DNA from 2 places in the Ensifer sp. ENS08 genome. Region 1 is predicted to be linked to the other one. Evidence: riboswitches for the same ligand, from Rfam matches in the RefSeq annotation. Region 1 holds a riboswitch; the other holds the start of a gene.

Evidence for each region. A riboswitch is a leader RNA that binds a small molecule or an ion and turns the genes downstream of it on or off. The one in region 1 is predicted to bind S-adenosylmethionine.
Region 2: linked by a shared signal. The riboswitch ahead of metA (homoserine O-succinyltransferase) and the one ahead of IB272_RS03160 (O-succinylhomoserine sulfhydrylase) in region 1 are both predicted to bind S-adenosylmethionine.

The regions. Positions count from the first base shown of each region.
Region 1 covers NZ_JACVBF010000001.1:672,130-678,939, reverse strand. The annotation lists gene argF (ornithine carbamoyltransferase) at 1-469, shown strand, start outside; gene IB272_RS03175 (Hsp33 family molecular chaperone) at 771-1,760, shown strand; gene apaG (Co2+/Mg2+ efflux protein ApaG) at 1,833-2,225, opposite strand; gene IB272_RS03165 (hypothetical protein) at 2,224-2,397, shown strand; gene IB272_RS03160 (O-succinylhomoserine sulfhydrylase) at 2,454-3,638, opposite strand; SAM riboswitch at 3,683-3,761, opposite strand; gene IB272_RS03155 (2'-deoxycytidine 5'-triphosphate deaminase) at 3,836-4,933, shown strand; tRNA gene IB272_RS03150 (tRNA-Gly) at 5,015-5,089, shown strand; gene IB272_RS03145 (transporter substrate-binding domain-containing protein) at 5,234-6,067, shown strand; gene IB272_RS03140 (tellurite resistance TerB family protein) at 6,102-6,512, opposite strand; gene IB272_RS03135 (thermonuclease family protein) at 6,640-6,810, opposite strand, start outside.
Region 2 covers NZ_JACVBF010000004.1:173,038-179,847, forward strand. The annotation lists gene leuD (3-isopropylmalate dehydratase small subunit) at 1-463, shown strand, start outside; gene IB272_RS12870 (RidA family protein) at 473-853, shown strand; gene IB272_RS12875 (MoxR family ATPase) at 957-1,796, shown strand; gene IB272_RS12880 (NUDIX domain-containing protein) at 1,793-2,236, shown strand; SAM riboswitch at 2,479-2,556, shown strand; gene metA (homoserine O-succinyltransferase) at 2,618-3,544, shown strand; gene IB272_RS12890 (VWA domain-containing protein) at 3,551-4,735, shown strand; gene IB272_RS12895 (aldose epimerase family protein) at 4,999-6,015, shown strand; tRNA gene IB272_RS12900 (tRNA-Gly) at 6,182-6,256, opposite strand; gene IB272_RS12905 (prolyl-tRNA synthetase associated domain-containing protein) at 6,508-6,810, shown strand, end outside.

The DNA.
Region 1 (6,810 bases):
AAAGGGCAAGACGATTGCCTGGACCGGCGACGGCAACAACGTGCTGCATTCGCTGATCGAAGGTTCTGCCCGCTTCGGATACCGCATGAACATGGCCGTGCCGCTCGGTTCCGAGCCGCAGGACAAGTTCCTGAACTGGGCGCGCAACAATGGCGGCGAGGTCCTTTTGTGTCATGACGCCGAACAGGCCGTCGCCGACGCCAATTGCGTCGTGACCGACACCTGGATCTCGATGAACCAGGAACATCGCGCCCGCGGGCACAACGTCTTCCAGCCCTACCAGGTCAATGAAGCGCTGATGAAGCGTGCGGCCTCCGATGCGCTGTTCATGCACTGCCTGCCGGCGCACCGCGGCGAAGAGGTCACCGACGAGGTCATCGACGGCCCGCAGTCGGTGGTCTTCGACGAGGCGGAGAACCGGCTGCACGCACAGAAGTCGGTCATTGCCTGGTGCATGGGGCTCGTCTGAGCCGGCTGCCCGGTCGCGCGCGACGGCGGCGAAGAGGCTTCGGTGCGCTCCGCCGAGCGTGCGCCATATAGGGGCGTGTTCACCGCACTTGACATTGTCCACGTGCGACACGATTTAGGCGGCATACGGGCGCTCCTGAAAGTAGTGAGCGCGCAACCGTCGAGGTGGTGCGTTGCTATGGCGGCGGCACATACCTGGTGGACAATCCGTTTATCGCGGGATCAACTGAGACAGCGAGCACGTTGCGCGGGGATAGCAATATCTCTGGTGCAGCTTGGTGGCTGAAGGCAAGGAGCAAGACATGACTGACATGACGCCGGGGCTTGGTGAGTTCGACTTTGCCGGTGACGATCACGTCGTGCCTTTCCAGGTGGAAGGCCTCGACGTGCGCGGCCGCGCCGTGCAGCTCGGCCCCATGCTGGACGCAATCCTCGAGCGCCACAACTATCCGCTTCCGGTCGCGCGTCTGGTTGCTGAAACCGTTGTACTCACCGTGTTGCTCGGGACCTCGCTGAAGTTTGAAGGCAAGCTGATCGTCCAGACTCAGGGCGATGGCCCTGTCGATCTGGTGGTCGCTGATTTCTCGACGCCGGATCGCGTGCGCGCCTATGCCCGCTACGATCAGGAAGCGCTTGCCGCTGCCGAAAAGGACGGCCGGACCCTTTCGCACGAGCTGCTCGGAAAGGGCGTGCTCGCCTTCACCATCGACCAGGGCGCCCATACCCAGCGTTACCAGGGGATCGTTGCGCTCGACGGAGCGACGCTGGAAGAAATCGCCGGCGTCTATTTCCGGCAGTCGGAGCAGATCCCGACCAAGGTGCGCCTTGGCGTGGCCGAGCTTCTCGATCGCGACGAAAACGGCAAGCCGCGCCATCGCTGGCGCGCCGGCGGCATGGTCGCCCAGTTCCTGCCGGAAGCGCCGGAGCGCATGCGCCAGCCCGACCTTTCCGGCGGTGATGGCGATGATGGTGAAAGCGCGTTCGGGGACGACGATCTCTGGGCCGAAGCCAAGGTGATGGTCGAAACGATCGACATGGACGAGTTGACCGATCCGATGGTCGGAACCGAGCGGCTGCTCTATCGCCTGTTCCACGAGCGCGGCGTCCGCGTCTACGAACCGCAGGCGGTCTACGACCGTTGCAGCTGCTCGCGCGAGAAGCTTCAGTCGGTGTTGTCCAACCTGAGCACGGACGACCTCGAAAGCACCATCGACGATGGCGAAGTCAAGGTGACCTGCGAGTTTTGCTCGACGACCTATCGCTTCGAAGCAAGCGAGGTGCGCCCGCAGTAGCGGGCGCCTCCGGCCGACTGGCCGCGATTTAGAGCGACGCTAGTCCGAAGGACGCGCTGTTCCGGATTGGCTTCAGTTCAGGGTGCGCACGAGCCCGGGTGAATCGAGCGAGAAGGCGGGGATGGCAACGTTGAAGGTCTCTCCGCCTTCCGATTCCATGCTGTAGTGGCCGAACATGACGCCTGAGGGCGTATCCAGAGGGCATCCGGACGAATACTCATAGGTATCGCCGGGATTGAGCAGCGGCTGCTCGCCGATGACGCCCGGACCGCTGACCTCGTCGACTTGCCCGTTCTCATCGGTAATGTGCCAGTAGCGCGTCATCAACCGCACGGACGCGTCCGAGTGGTTTGAGATGACGATGCGATAGCCCCAGACATAGCGGCCGTCATCGGGATCCGACTGCTCTTCGAGATAGTACGGCTCCACCGTAACTTCTATGTCGCGGGTCAAAGCGCGATACATGGGCATCACCTTGCTTCAGGTCTTTCAGGGTATTCTACAGCAAGATGGTTTCGTCAAGAATAACGGCAAGATTGTGCGATCCCATGATGGGACGGATGGCCGTGCTGACGCGATCGAGCGGGTGAAACGTGCCTGGCGCATTGGCGCCCCGCCGCCGGAAACCATCTCGTGATGGCCGGCAAGCGGCGTTCGGCCGCCGTTGATCACGGCGGCCGTGTCTTCGTAAAATCAGGCCTTCACGGCCTTCAGCGCGCGGGCGAAATCTTCCACCACATCGTCGCTGTCCTCGATACCGGCCGAGAAGCGCACGGTTCCAGCAGAAATGCCGAGTTCTTCGCGGGCCTCGTCGGTCAGGTTCTTGTGCGTGGTCGTTCCCGGATGGGTGATCAGGCTCTTGCTGTCGCCGAGGTTGTTGGAGATGCGCACGATCTCCAGCGCGTTCTGCAGCGCGAAGGCAGCGTCCTTGCCGCCCTTCAGTTCGAAGGCGACGAGCGTCGATCCGCCGGTCATCTGCTTGGCGATGATGTCGGCCTGCGGATGATCCTTGCGGCCCGGATAGATGACCTTGGCGACCTGCGGCTGTTCTGCCAGGAAGTCGGCCACGCGGCGGGCCGTTTCCGTCTGCTGACGCACGCGCAACGGCAGCGTCTCGATACCTTTCAGCAGCGTCCAGGCGTTGAACGGCGACATCGCCGGGCCGGTGTGGCGGAAGTAGTCGTGCAGGTGCTCGTTGATCCATTCCTTGTCGGAAAGCACGACACCGCCGAGGCAACGGCCCTGGCCGTCGATATGCTTGGTGGCGGAATAGACGACGATATGGGCGCCGAGTTCCAGCGGCTTCTGGAAGAGCGGCGTCGCAAAGACGTTATCGACGACGACCTTGGCGCCGATCTGGTTGGCGAGCTTGGCAACGCCGGCAATGTCGATGACTTCGAGCGTCGGGTTGGTCGGGCTTTCGAGGAAGAAGACCTTGGTGTTCTTCTGGATCGCCTTTTCCCAGTTGGCGAGGTCGCGTCCGTCGACCAGCGTGCACTCGATGCCGTATTTCGGCGCCAGCGTCTCGACCACCCAGCGGCAGGAGCCGAAGAGGGCGCGGGCGGCGACGATGTGGTCGCCGGCCTTCAGCTGGCAGAGAATGGCGGCGGTGACGGCAGCCATGCCCGATGCCGTGGCGCGCGCATCCTCGGCGCCTTCCAGCATGCACATGCGCTTTTCAAACATGTCGTTGGTCGGGCTACCGTAGCGGGCGTAGATGAAGCCTTCGGTCTCGCCCTTGAAACGAGCTTCCGCAGCTTCCGACGTCTCGTAGACAAAGCCCTGGGTAAGGAAGATCGCCTCGGAGGTCTCTCCGTGCTGGGAACGGGTGGTCCCGCCATGGACCAGTTGCGTTGCGGGGCGCCAGTTTTTGCTCATGTGACGGTCACTTTCAAAAACAAAAAAACCGGCCGCGTGAAGGGCCGGTTTGACACCCGGCCTTTTTAGCTACTTGTTTAACGTGGCTGCAAGCCGACCGGCCAAATCACCACGGGATAAAGCTTCAATACTGCCAGGGTACGCTTGCGTCAATTCCCGGAGTTTGGTTTTGTCTCGCAACTGAAAAGAGGACTGCAATGGGCCGCGACACTGGGATTTTGGCCGATCGCGCGATCGCCGCGCTGTTAGAATCGGGACGCCTCAAAAGCGAGAAGCCGCTGGATGACGATCAGATCCAGCCGGCAAGCCTCGACCTGCGCCTAGGCTCGAAGGCTTTCCGCGTCCGCGCAAGCTTCATGCCGGGTCCGTCTCACCTCGTTGCCGACAAGCTCGACCGGCTGAAGCTGCACGTCGTCGATCTGACCGATGGCGCGGTGCTGGAAACGGGCTGCGTCTACATCGTGCCGCTGATGGAAAGCCTGGAACTGCCTGAGGGCATGTCGGCCTCGGCCAACCCGAAAAGCTCGACCGGTCGCCTCGACATCTTCACCCGCGTCATCACCGATCGCGCCCAGGAATTCGACAAGATCCCGGCCGGCTACAGCGGTCCGCTCTATCTCGAAATCAGCCCGCGCACCTTCCCGATCGTCGTGCGCCGAGGCTCGCGCCTGTCGCAGATCCGCTTCCGCATGGGCCAGTCTATCCTGTCGGAGCAGGAACTGCAGGCGCTGCACGAGAGCGACGTGCTGGTGGCGAGCGACAAGCCGAACGTCAGCGGCGGCGGCATCGCGCTGTCGATCGATCTGAAGGGCACCGGGCCCGAAGGCCTGATCGGCTATCGCGGCAAGCATCACACCGCCGTCATCGACGTCGACAAGAAAGCGCAGCATGCGATCTTCGATTTCTGGGAGCCACTTTACAGCCGCGGCCGCGATGAACTGATCCTCGATCCGGATGAGTTCTACATTCTCGTCTCGCGCGAGGCGGTGCATGTTCCGCCGCTTTATGCGGCCGAGATGACGCCGTTTGATCCGCTGGTCGGCGAGTTTCGCGTGCATTATGCCGGCTTCTTCGATCCGGGCTTCGGCCATGCCTCGGCCGGCGGCACGGGCAGCCGTGCCGTGCTGGAAGTGCGCAGCCACGAGGTGCCGTTCATCCTCGAACACGGCCAGATCGTCGGCCGCCTGATCTACGAACACATGCTGGAACGGCCGGATGGTCTCTATGGCCTCGGCGTCGGCTCCAACTACCAGGCGCAGGGCCTGAAGCTCTCGAAGCATTTCCGCGCCGAGTAGGGGATTTCGAAGCGCCCCTTACGCGATCCCGCGCAAGGGTGCTTGACAGATCGCCCCGGTTCGGGAAGTTTCGCAGGCGCCGCGGGTGTAGTTCAGCGGTAGAACGCCAGCTTCCCAAGCTGGATGTCGTCGGTTCGATCCCGATCACCCGCTCCATTCTTTCTCGTCCCGTTCCTTGTGTAACCGCGTTCTCGTGGCGGCCTATGGTCAGCTGCGCTGCGGCCGGTTACTTTACCGCTCGATGAATCACTGCGGTTCCAAGGGCCGCCCCTGCCACATGAGACGTGCCGGCCGCTGCCCATGAAAGTTCTTCCCCTTTTCGCCCTTTGCGCATCCTTGATCGCGACGCCGCTTGCGGCCGAGGCCAAGGATCTGCCGCTGCTGTTCGACGCGCGCGAACGCATCGCCAAGCCCGATCTCACGGGCCTGGCGCGCCTGCGTTTCTTGACGACGGTGGATTTTCCGCCGTTCAACTTCATCGACCAGTCCGGCAAGCTTTCGGGATTTCATGTCGATCTCGTGCGCGAGATCTGCCGCGAGCTTGACATCGAGGCCAAATGCCAGATCCAGGCCGTGACCTATGCGGAGCTGCTGCCGGCACTGGAAGAGGGGCAGGGCGAGGCGGTGGCCGCCGGTATCGCCGTCGGTCCGGAACTGCGCCAACGCTTCGGCTTTTCCCGCGCCTTCATGCGGCTTCCAGCGCGCTTCGCCGTCAATACCAAGGCGGCCGGCGCAGTCTCGGCACCGAGCGATCTCAAGGGGAAGCCGGTCGGTGTCGTCGCCGGAACCACGCATGAGGCGATGTTCAAGGCGTTTTTCCCAAAGATCGAGGCCAAGGTCTATCCCGACCGCGAGGCCATGCTGACGGCTCTGCAGAAGGGCGATGTGCCGGCGGTGTTTTCCGACGGCATGCAGCTGTCCTTCTGGATCTCGGGTAGCGCTGCTGGCGGCTGCTGCACGCTTGTCGATGGCGCCTACTTCTCGCAGCGCTTCCTCGGTGAAGGCCTGACGATCATGAACCGCAAGTCCGAGCCTGCCCTGACCCAGGCGATCGATCACGCGCTGCTGGCGCTGTCGCGCAGCGGCCGCTTGGAGGAAATCTACCTGCGCTACTTCCCGAACGGAATCTATTAGGCGCCAGAACTTTTAGGCGTGATCACCGGCCGGCCTATCGGCGGAAGCGGGCGAGCGCGCCGCGCTCGATAGCGGCGCAGGTCAGCTTGTCGAGGCCAAGCCGGTCGCGCAGCAACTGCAGCAGGCGGATTTCTTCGTTGCGGATGCGCTGGTCGGCGGCCGCGATCTCGACGGCGAGCGCATAGGCCGTCTCGTGGAACTTCTCCGGCAGCGCTTCGCGCACGATCTCGAGCATGATGTCGAGCCCCTCGGGCGCCGCCAGCTGCGCCGAGCATTCATGGCCGATATGGACGAGGCTGTCCTCGTCGAAGCCGTCGAACACGGGCAGGAACTGAACCAGCCGGCCGATGCGGGCAAACTCGTCGTCGCTCATCTCGCGGTCGACCGCCGACATCATCACCATGACATAGATGAGAGCTTCGTGGTGGCTGAGGCTTGGTTGCATGGGCTTTCCGGCGGTAGAGCGATTCCAGGGATGGGACGGTTCCTGATCCGGAATTGCGTCGTTTCAAAGAGTTGAGCCGTCTGCCGCTTTCGGCAGCCGGTCGAGAGCTGGGAATTGTCGCGGCTATTTACAAGTCCGGCTGCGAAGCGTCCACTCCGATGCCGAGGGTCGGATCGTCGAATGTCATCGGCGTGTGGCTGAGGTCGCGCGGATCGTCACCGTAAAAACCGAGCTTCGCCTCGCGTGCTGCGTCGGCGCGTTTTTCGAGGGTCGAGCCGGGAACCGGCGTTGCCCAGCC
Region 2 (6,810 bases), on a different contig from region 1:
CAATGAAGACGGCTCGGTCAACCCGGACTTCGTGCTCAACAAGCCGGCCTACCAGAACGCCAGCATTCTCGTTGCCGGCGATAACTTCGGCTGCGGCTCCTCGCGCGAGCATGCTCCGTGGGCGCTGCTCGACTTCGGCATCCGCTGCGTGATCTCCACGTCCTTTGCCGACATCTTCTACAACAACTGTTTCAAGAACGGCATCCTGCCGATCGTCGTCAGCCAGGCTGACCTCGACAAGCTGATGGACGACGCCTCGCGCGGCTCCAACGCCATCCTCTCGGTCGACCTGGAATCCCAGGAAATCACCGGTCCGGACGGCGGTTCGGTCAAGTTCGAGGTCGACGCCTTCAAGCGTCACTGCCTGCTGAACGGCCTCGACGACATCGGCCTGACGCTGGAAAAGGCAACCGCCATCGACAGCTTCGAAAAGACGGTCGGCGCCGCGCGCCCCTGGGCTTAAAACGAAGATATGGCGCGCAAGCTCATCTCCTCGGGCTCGCCCTTCGAAAAGACGGCAGGCTATTCGCGTGCCGTCGCGATGGGTGACTGGTGCTTCGTCTCCGGCACGACCGGCTATGACTACGCCACCATGACCATGCCCGAGACGGTGGAAGAGCAGGCGCGCAATTGCCTGAAGACGATCGAGGGCGCGCTGAAGGAAGCGGGCTTCTCGATGAAGGACGTGGTGCGCAACCACTATTACGTCACTGATGCCAGCTTCGCCGACCGGGTGTTCCCGATCTTCGGCGAAGTCTTCGGCGAAATCCGCCCGGCCGCAACGATGATCGTCTGCGACCTGATCCGCCCGGAAATGCTGATCGAGATCGAGGTCACCGCGCTTCGCGGCTGACCCCTTGATCGCGCCCACCCTCAAAACGATTCCGATTTAAGCCATTATGCGATAGTCCATAGGGCATGACTTCGCCTGACTTACGCTGAACCGGAAGACGCCCATGCAATTTCAAGGCACCGCCGACTATATCGCCGACAAGGACCTGATGATCGCCGTCAACGCCGCGATCCGGCTGGAGCGCCCACTGCTGGTCAAGGGCGAGCCCGGCACCGGCAAGACCGAGCTTGCCCGCCAGATCGCCGCCGCCCTTGGCCTCGAACTCATCGAATGGAGCGTCAAGTCGACGACCAAGGCACAGCAAGGCCTCTATGAATATGACGCCGTGTCGCGGCTGCGCGACAGCCAGCTCGGCGACGAGCGTGTCAACGAGGTCCGGAACTATATCCGCAAGGGCAAGCTCTGGCAGGCCTTCGAGGCCGATCGCCGCGTGGTGCTTCTGATCGACGAGATAGACAAGGCCGACATCGAGTTTCCGAACGACCTGTTGCAGGAGCTCGACCGCATGGAATTCCATGTCTACGAGACCGGCGAGATGATCGGCGCGCGTCACCGGCCGATCGTCATCATCACCTCCAACAACGAGAAGGAGCTGCCGGACGCGTTTCTGCGCCGCTGCTTCTTCCACTATATCCGCTTCCCCGATGCAGACACGCTCGCCCGCATCGTCGAGGTGCATTATCCCGGCATCCGCAAGACGCTGCTTTCGGCGGCGCTCGCCGCCTTCTACGACATCCGCCAGGTGCCGGGCCTGAAGAAGAAGCCCTCCACGTCAGAGGCGCTCGACTGGATCCGCCTGCTCGTCGCCGACGAGGTCGATCCGGCCGACCTCAGGGCCGATGCCAAGACCATGTTGCCGAAGCTGCACGGTGCGCTCCTGAAGAACGAACAAGACGTGCACCTCTTCGAGCGCCTCGCCTTCATGGCCCGCCGCGACGGATGAGGCCGCACGCGCACAAGGTCCTGATCTACGCCACCTGGCAGGACCGCCTGCTGGTCTTCGACGAGCCGGATTTCCCAGAGATCGAGCTGCAGGTGCCCGGCGGTACGATGGAACCAGGAGAAAGCCCGGAGACATCGGCTCAACGGGAATTCATCGAGGAAACCGGGCTGACGCCGCCGGAAGCGCTCACCCATCTCGTCACGCAGGACTACCACTACCCGAAGGACGGCAGGACGATCTGTCATCGGCGGCACTACTTCCACATCGCCCTTGCCGGCGAGCAGCGGCAGACCTGGATACATCAGGAAATGACGCCCTTTGGCGGCGGTGACCCGATCCGCTTTCGTTTCTTCTGGCTCGGTACCGATCAGGCTGACCGCCGGCTGGGTTACGGCATGCGGGATGCTCTAAGCCTGCTGCAGACCAGCCCCTCTCCCTGACCCTCTCCCCGCAGGCGGGGAGAGGGGACGAGGACGACGGCTGCCCCCAAGCCGAGACGTGCCGACAGCGAACCCGGCTACCAAGATGGGCCGAACGGCCGCTGAGCTTAATTCGTGGAACGATCGGGTGCGGCAAGGCCGCTTCTCCCCGCCAGCGGGGAGAAGGTCGCGGCAGCGGGATGAGGGGCAGCTGCCCCCTACGCGAATCGTTTTTCTTGACCCCCGCGGCCCACTCGCGCTATCAAATTCTCCGTGGTGATTTGGCCGGCCGGCTTGCAGCCACGTTAAACAAGTCGCTAAAGGGCCGAGGAAAGTTGGATTTCCGAGGACCGGTCGCGATCAATCGCCGCCGGTTTTTTTGTATTGATCGAGTGGAAGCCCATGCCCATCAAGATTCCCGATACGCTGCCCGCCTTCGAAACCCTCGCGCATGAGGGCGTGCGGGTGATGACCGAGACCGTGGCGATCCGTCAGGATATTCGCCCGCTCCAGATCGGGCTCCTGAACCTCATGCCGAACAAGATCAAGACAGAGATCCAGATGGCGCGCCTGATCGGCGCTTCGCCGCTGCAGGTGGAACTGTCGCTGGTGCGCATCGGCGCTCACCGCGCCAAGAACACCTCGGAAGATCACCTGCTCTCCTTCTACGAGACCTGGGAAGAAGTGCAGGGCCGCAAGTTCGACGGTTTCATCATCACCGGCGCCCCGGTCGAGACGCTCGAATACGAAGACGTCACCTATTGGGACGAGCTGAAGCGCATCCTCGACTGGACCGAGACCAACGTGCATTCGACGCTCAACGTCTGCTGGGGCGCGATGGCGGCGATCTATCACTTCCACGACGTGCCGAAGTATCCGCTGAAGGAAAAAGCCTTCGGCGTCTATCGTCACCAGAACCTCAACCGCTCCTCCGTCTATCTCAACGGCTTCTCCGACGATTTCGCCGTCCCCGTTTCGCGCTGGACCGAAGTGCGCCGCGCCGACATCGACAAGGTGCCGAGCCTCGAAATCCTGATGGAATCGAAGGAGATGGGCGTCTGCCTCGTGCACGAGAAAAAGGGCAACCGGCTCTACATGTTCAACCACGTGGAGTATGATTCGACCTCGCTGTCGGACGAATACTTCCGTGACGTGGATGCGGGCGTGCCGATCAAGATGCCGCACGACTACTTCCCGCACAACGATTCGACCCTGCCGCCGCAGAACCGCTGGCGCAGCCATGCACATCTCTTCTTCGGCAACTGGATCAACGAGATGTACCAGACGACGCCCTACGATCTCGCGGAGATCGGCACCGGGAAAAGCTGAGGTCAGATGTTCATTCCCTTCTTCCTCGAACTCAAGGCAGCGAAGGTCCCGGTCACGCTCCGGGAATTCCTGTCCTTGATCGAGGGGATGGAGGCGGGCATCGCCACCTTCGACGTCGAAGCCTTCTACTACCTGGCGCGCGCAGCACTGGTGAAGGACGAGCGCCATATCGACCGCTTCGACCGGGTGTTCCAGCACTGCTTTTCCGGTCTCGAAGCGGTCAATCCTCTGGAAGCGAGTGAAGAGGCCACCATCCCCGAGGACTGGCTGCGCAAGCTCGCAGAGAAGCATCTGAGCGAGGAAGAAAAACGCCTGATCGAGGCACTCGGCGGCTTCGACAAACTGATGGAGACCTTGCGCCAGCGGCTGCAGGAGCAAAAGGGCCGCCATCAGGGTGGCTCAAAATGGATCGGTACCGCCGGCACCTCGCCTTTCGGCGCCTATGGCTACAATCCCGAGGGTGTGCGGATCGGCCAGGACCAGTCGCGCCACCGCCGCGCCGTCAAGGTTTGGGACCGGCGCGAGTTCAAGGATTATGACGACACGATCGAGCTCGGCACGCGCAACATCAAAGTGGCCCTGAAGCGGCTCCGGCGCTGGGTGCGCCAGGGTGCCGCCGACGAACTCGACCTCTCCGGCACGATCCGCGCCACCGCCGAACACGGCTATCTCGACGTGGTGACGAGGCCGGAGCGCCGCAATGCGGTGAAGCTTCTGATGTTCTTCGATATCGGCGGATCGATGGACGATCATATCCGCATCGTCGAGGAGTTGTTTTCAGCGGCTCGCAGCGAGTTCCGCCATATGGAGCATTTCTACTTCCACAATTGCGTCTACGAGGGCCTGTGGAAGGACAATCGCCGCCGCCGTGTCGACATTACCCGTACGACGGAAGTGCTGCGCACCTACGGCGGCGACTATCGCGCCATCTTCGTCGGCGACGCTTCGATGAGCCCCTATGAAGTCAGCCACCCCGGTGGCTCGGTCGAGCACTGGAACGACGAGGCGGGCGCCCTCTGGCTCTCTCGTCTGACGGCACATTTTCCGCGCTCCATCTGGCTCAATCCCGTGCCCGAACAGCACTGGGGCTATACCCAGTCGATCACGATGGTGAAGAGCCTGTTCGAGGGACGAATGTTCCCCTTGACGCTCGCCGGCCTGCAGGAGGCCACCAAGCAGCTGTCGCGCTGACATGTCTGCCGAGAGGTCGCTATAGCACCTTGAATAGCTGGATGTTTTTGCTCTCAGGCCAGAGACGGCGCCAGGCCGCATTTAGTATGATTTTCCGGTTGCCGTGCCTTTGGAAATGACGCAGGTTGCTGCGATCGCACCGTTGCATGTTTCCCTGGATCCTAACCGAGCCAAGGACAAAACATGCAGCAATTCAAAAGTGTACGGCGACCTTTGTGCGTCTGGGGAGACGCGCAGCGCTGTAGTGGGAGCCAGCGGTGAATATGCATCAGAACACGGAAATCTTCGGCCACCTGCCATCCGGCGAGCCGGTCCATCGTGTGGTGCTCTCCGGTGGCGGCCTCACCGCCCATGTCTTGACCTGGGGCTCGGTGATCCAGGACCTTCGCCTGGAAGGCCATGAGCCGCCGCTTGTGCTCGGTTTCACCGATCTCGAAAGCTACCTCGCCCACTCGCCCTATCTCGGCGCCACGCCTGGACGCTGCGCCAATCGCATCGGCAACGGCCGCTTCACGCTCGATGGCGAGGCCTACCAGCTCGAACTGAACGAGAAGGGCGTCACGCATCTGCACGGCGGCAGCGACAATATCGGCAAGCGCAACTGGACGATCGTAAAGCAGACGCCCGACAGCATCACGCTCGCCATTACCGACCCGGATGGCCGCGCCGGTTATCCCGGCAACTGCAAGGTCACCTGCACCTACCAGCTGAAGCCCGGCGGCGTCTTGAGCGTCGTCTACGAGAGCGAAACCGACCGAGCGACGCTCGCCAATGTCTGCCAGCACAGCTATTTCAATCTCGACGGCAGCGCCGACGCCCTCGGCCACGACATCATGATCGCCGCCGACCACTATCTGCCCACCAGCGAACGCCAGGTGCCGACGGGCGAGATCCGCCCGGTCGAGGGCACTGCCTTCGATCTGCGGGAAATGACGCGGCTCAGCCGCCAGACCGAAGGCGAGCGCATCGCCTACGACCATAATTTCTGCCTTTCGAACGAACGCATGGCGAAACATTCGGTGGCGCTTGCTCGCAGCATCGATTCGGGTGTCACGATGGAAGTGCTGACGACCGAGCCCGGCGTGCAGCTCTATACCGGCGCAAAGCTGAACATCCCCGTCCCCGGCCTCGAGGGCCGCCGCTACGGCGCCTTTGCCGGCTTCTGTCTCGAAACCCAGATCTGGCCGGATGCGGCCAACCACGCCAGCTTCCCGAACGCGGTACTTCGCCCCGGCGAGATCCGCCGGCAGGAGACGGACTATGTGTTCATGAAGAGCTGAGCGCGGAAACGGCGACCGGCTTTACCAACAAAGGCAAAATGCAAAAGGAGCCGTCTCGGCGGTCCGAACCACATGGTGCGGACGGCACTATCGGCGCATGGAATGCCTGACGGCAAATGCCGTTTCATTCCAGAAATGACTGTGAAATGAAGTGGTTGGGAGAAATTGGAGCGGGTGAGGCGATTCGAACGCCCGACCCCAACCTTGGCAAGGTTGTGCTCTACCCCTGAGCTACACCCGCTCATCATCCAAGGTCCGGGGGTAGTCGGTGGACCGTGGCGTCGGCGCTGTCTTGCGGCGACGGGCGGTATATGGCCTAAGCGATTTTGGAATGCAACAGGGAAATGACGAGAAATCGAATATTTTTTTGGACACCCTTCGCAAAGCCCGGAAATGCCGCGTTTTCGGCCGGCTTCGCCGCCTGTGAGATTGCGTCCTGACGGCCTTCTCCCCTAAAGCAGAGACGAAACGAACGCCCTGGGGATGAGAATCATGCGTGAATCACAGCCGAAAACCGCCGAAGACCTCTTCAATTTTCTCGATGGACTTGGAATCGAGCATAAGACGAAGAACCACGCTCCGGTTTTCACCGTGGCCGAATCGGTGGCGCTTCGTGACGAGATGCCCGGTGGCCACACGAAAAACCTCTTCGTGAAGGACAAGAAGGACAACTATTTCCTGCTCACCGTCGAGGAGCACGCGACGGTGGACCTGAAGACCGTGCACCAGGTGATCGGCGCGGCAAGCAAAGTATCCTTCGGCAAGCCGGAGAAGCTGATGGAGTATCTCGGCGTC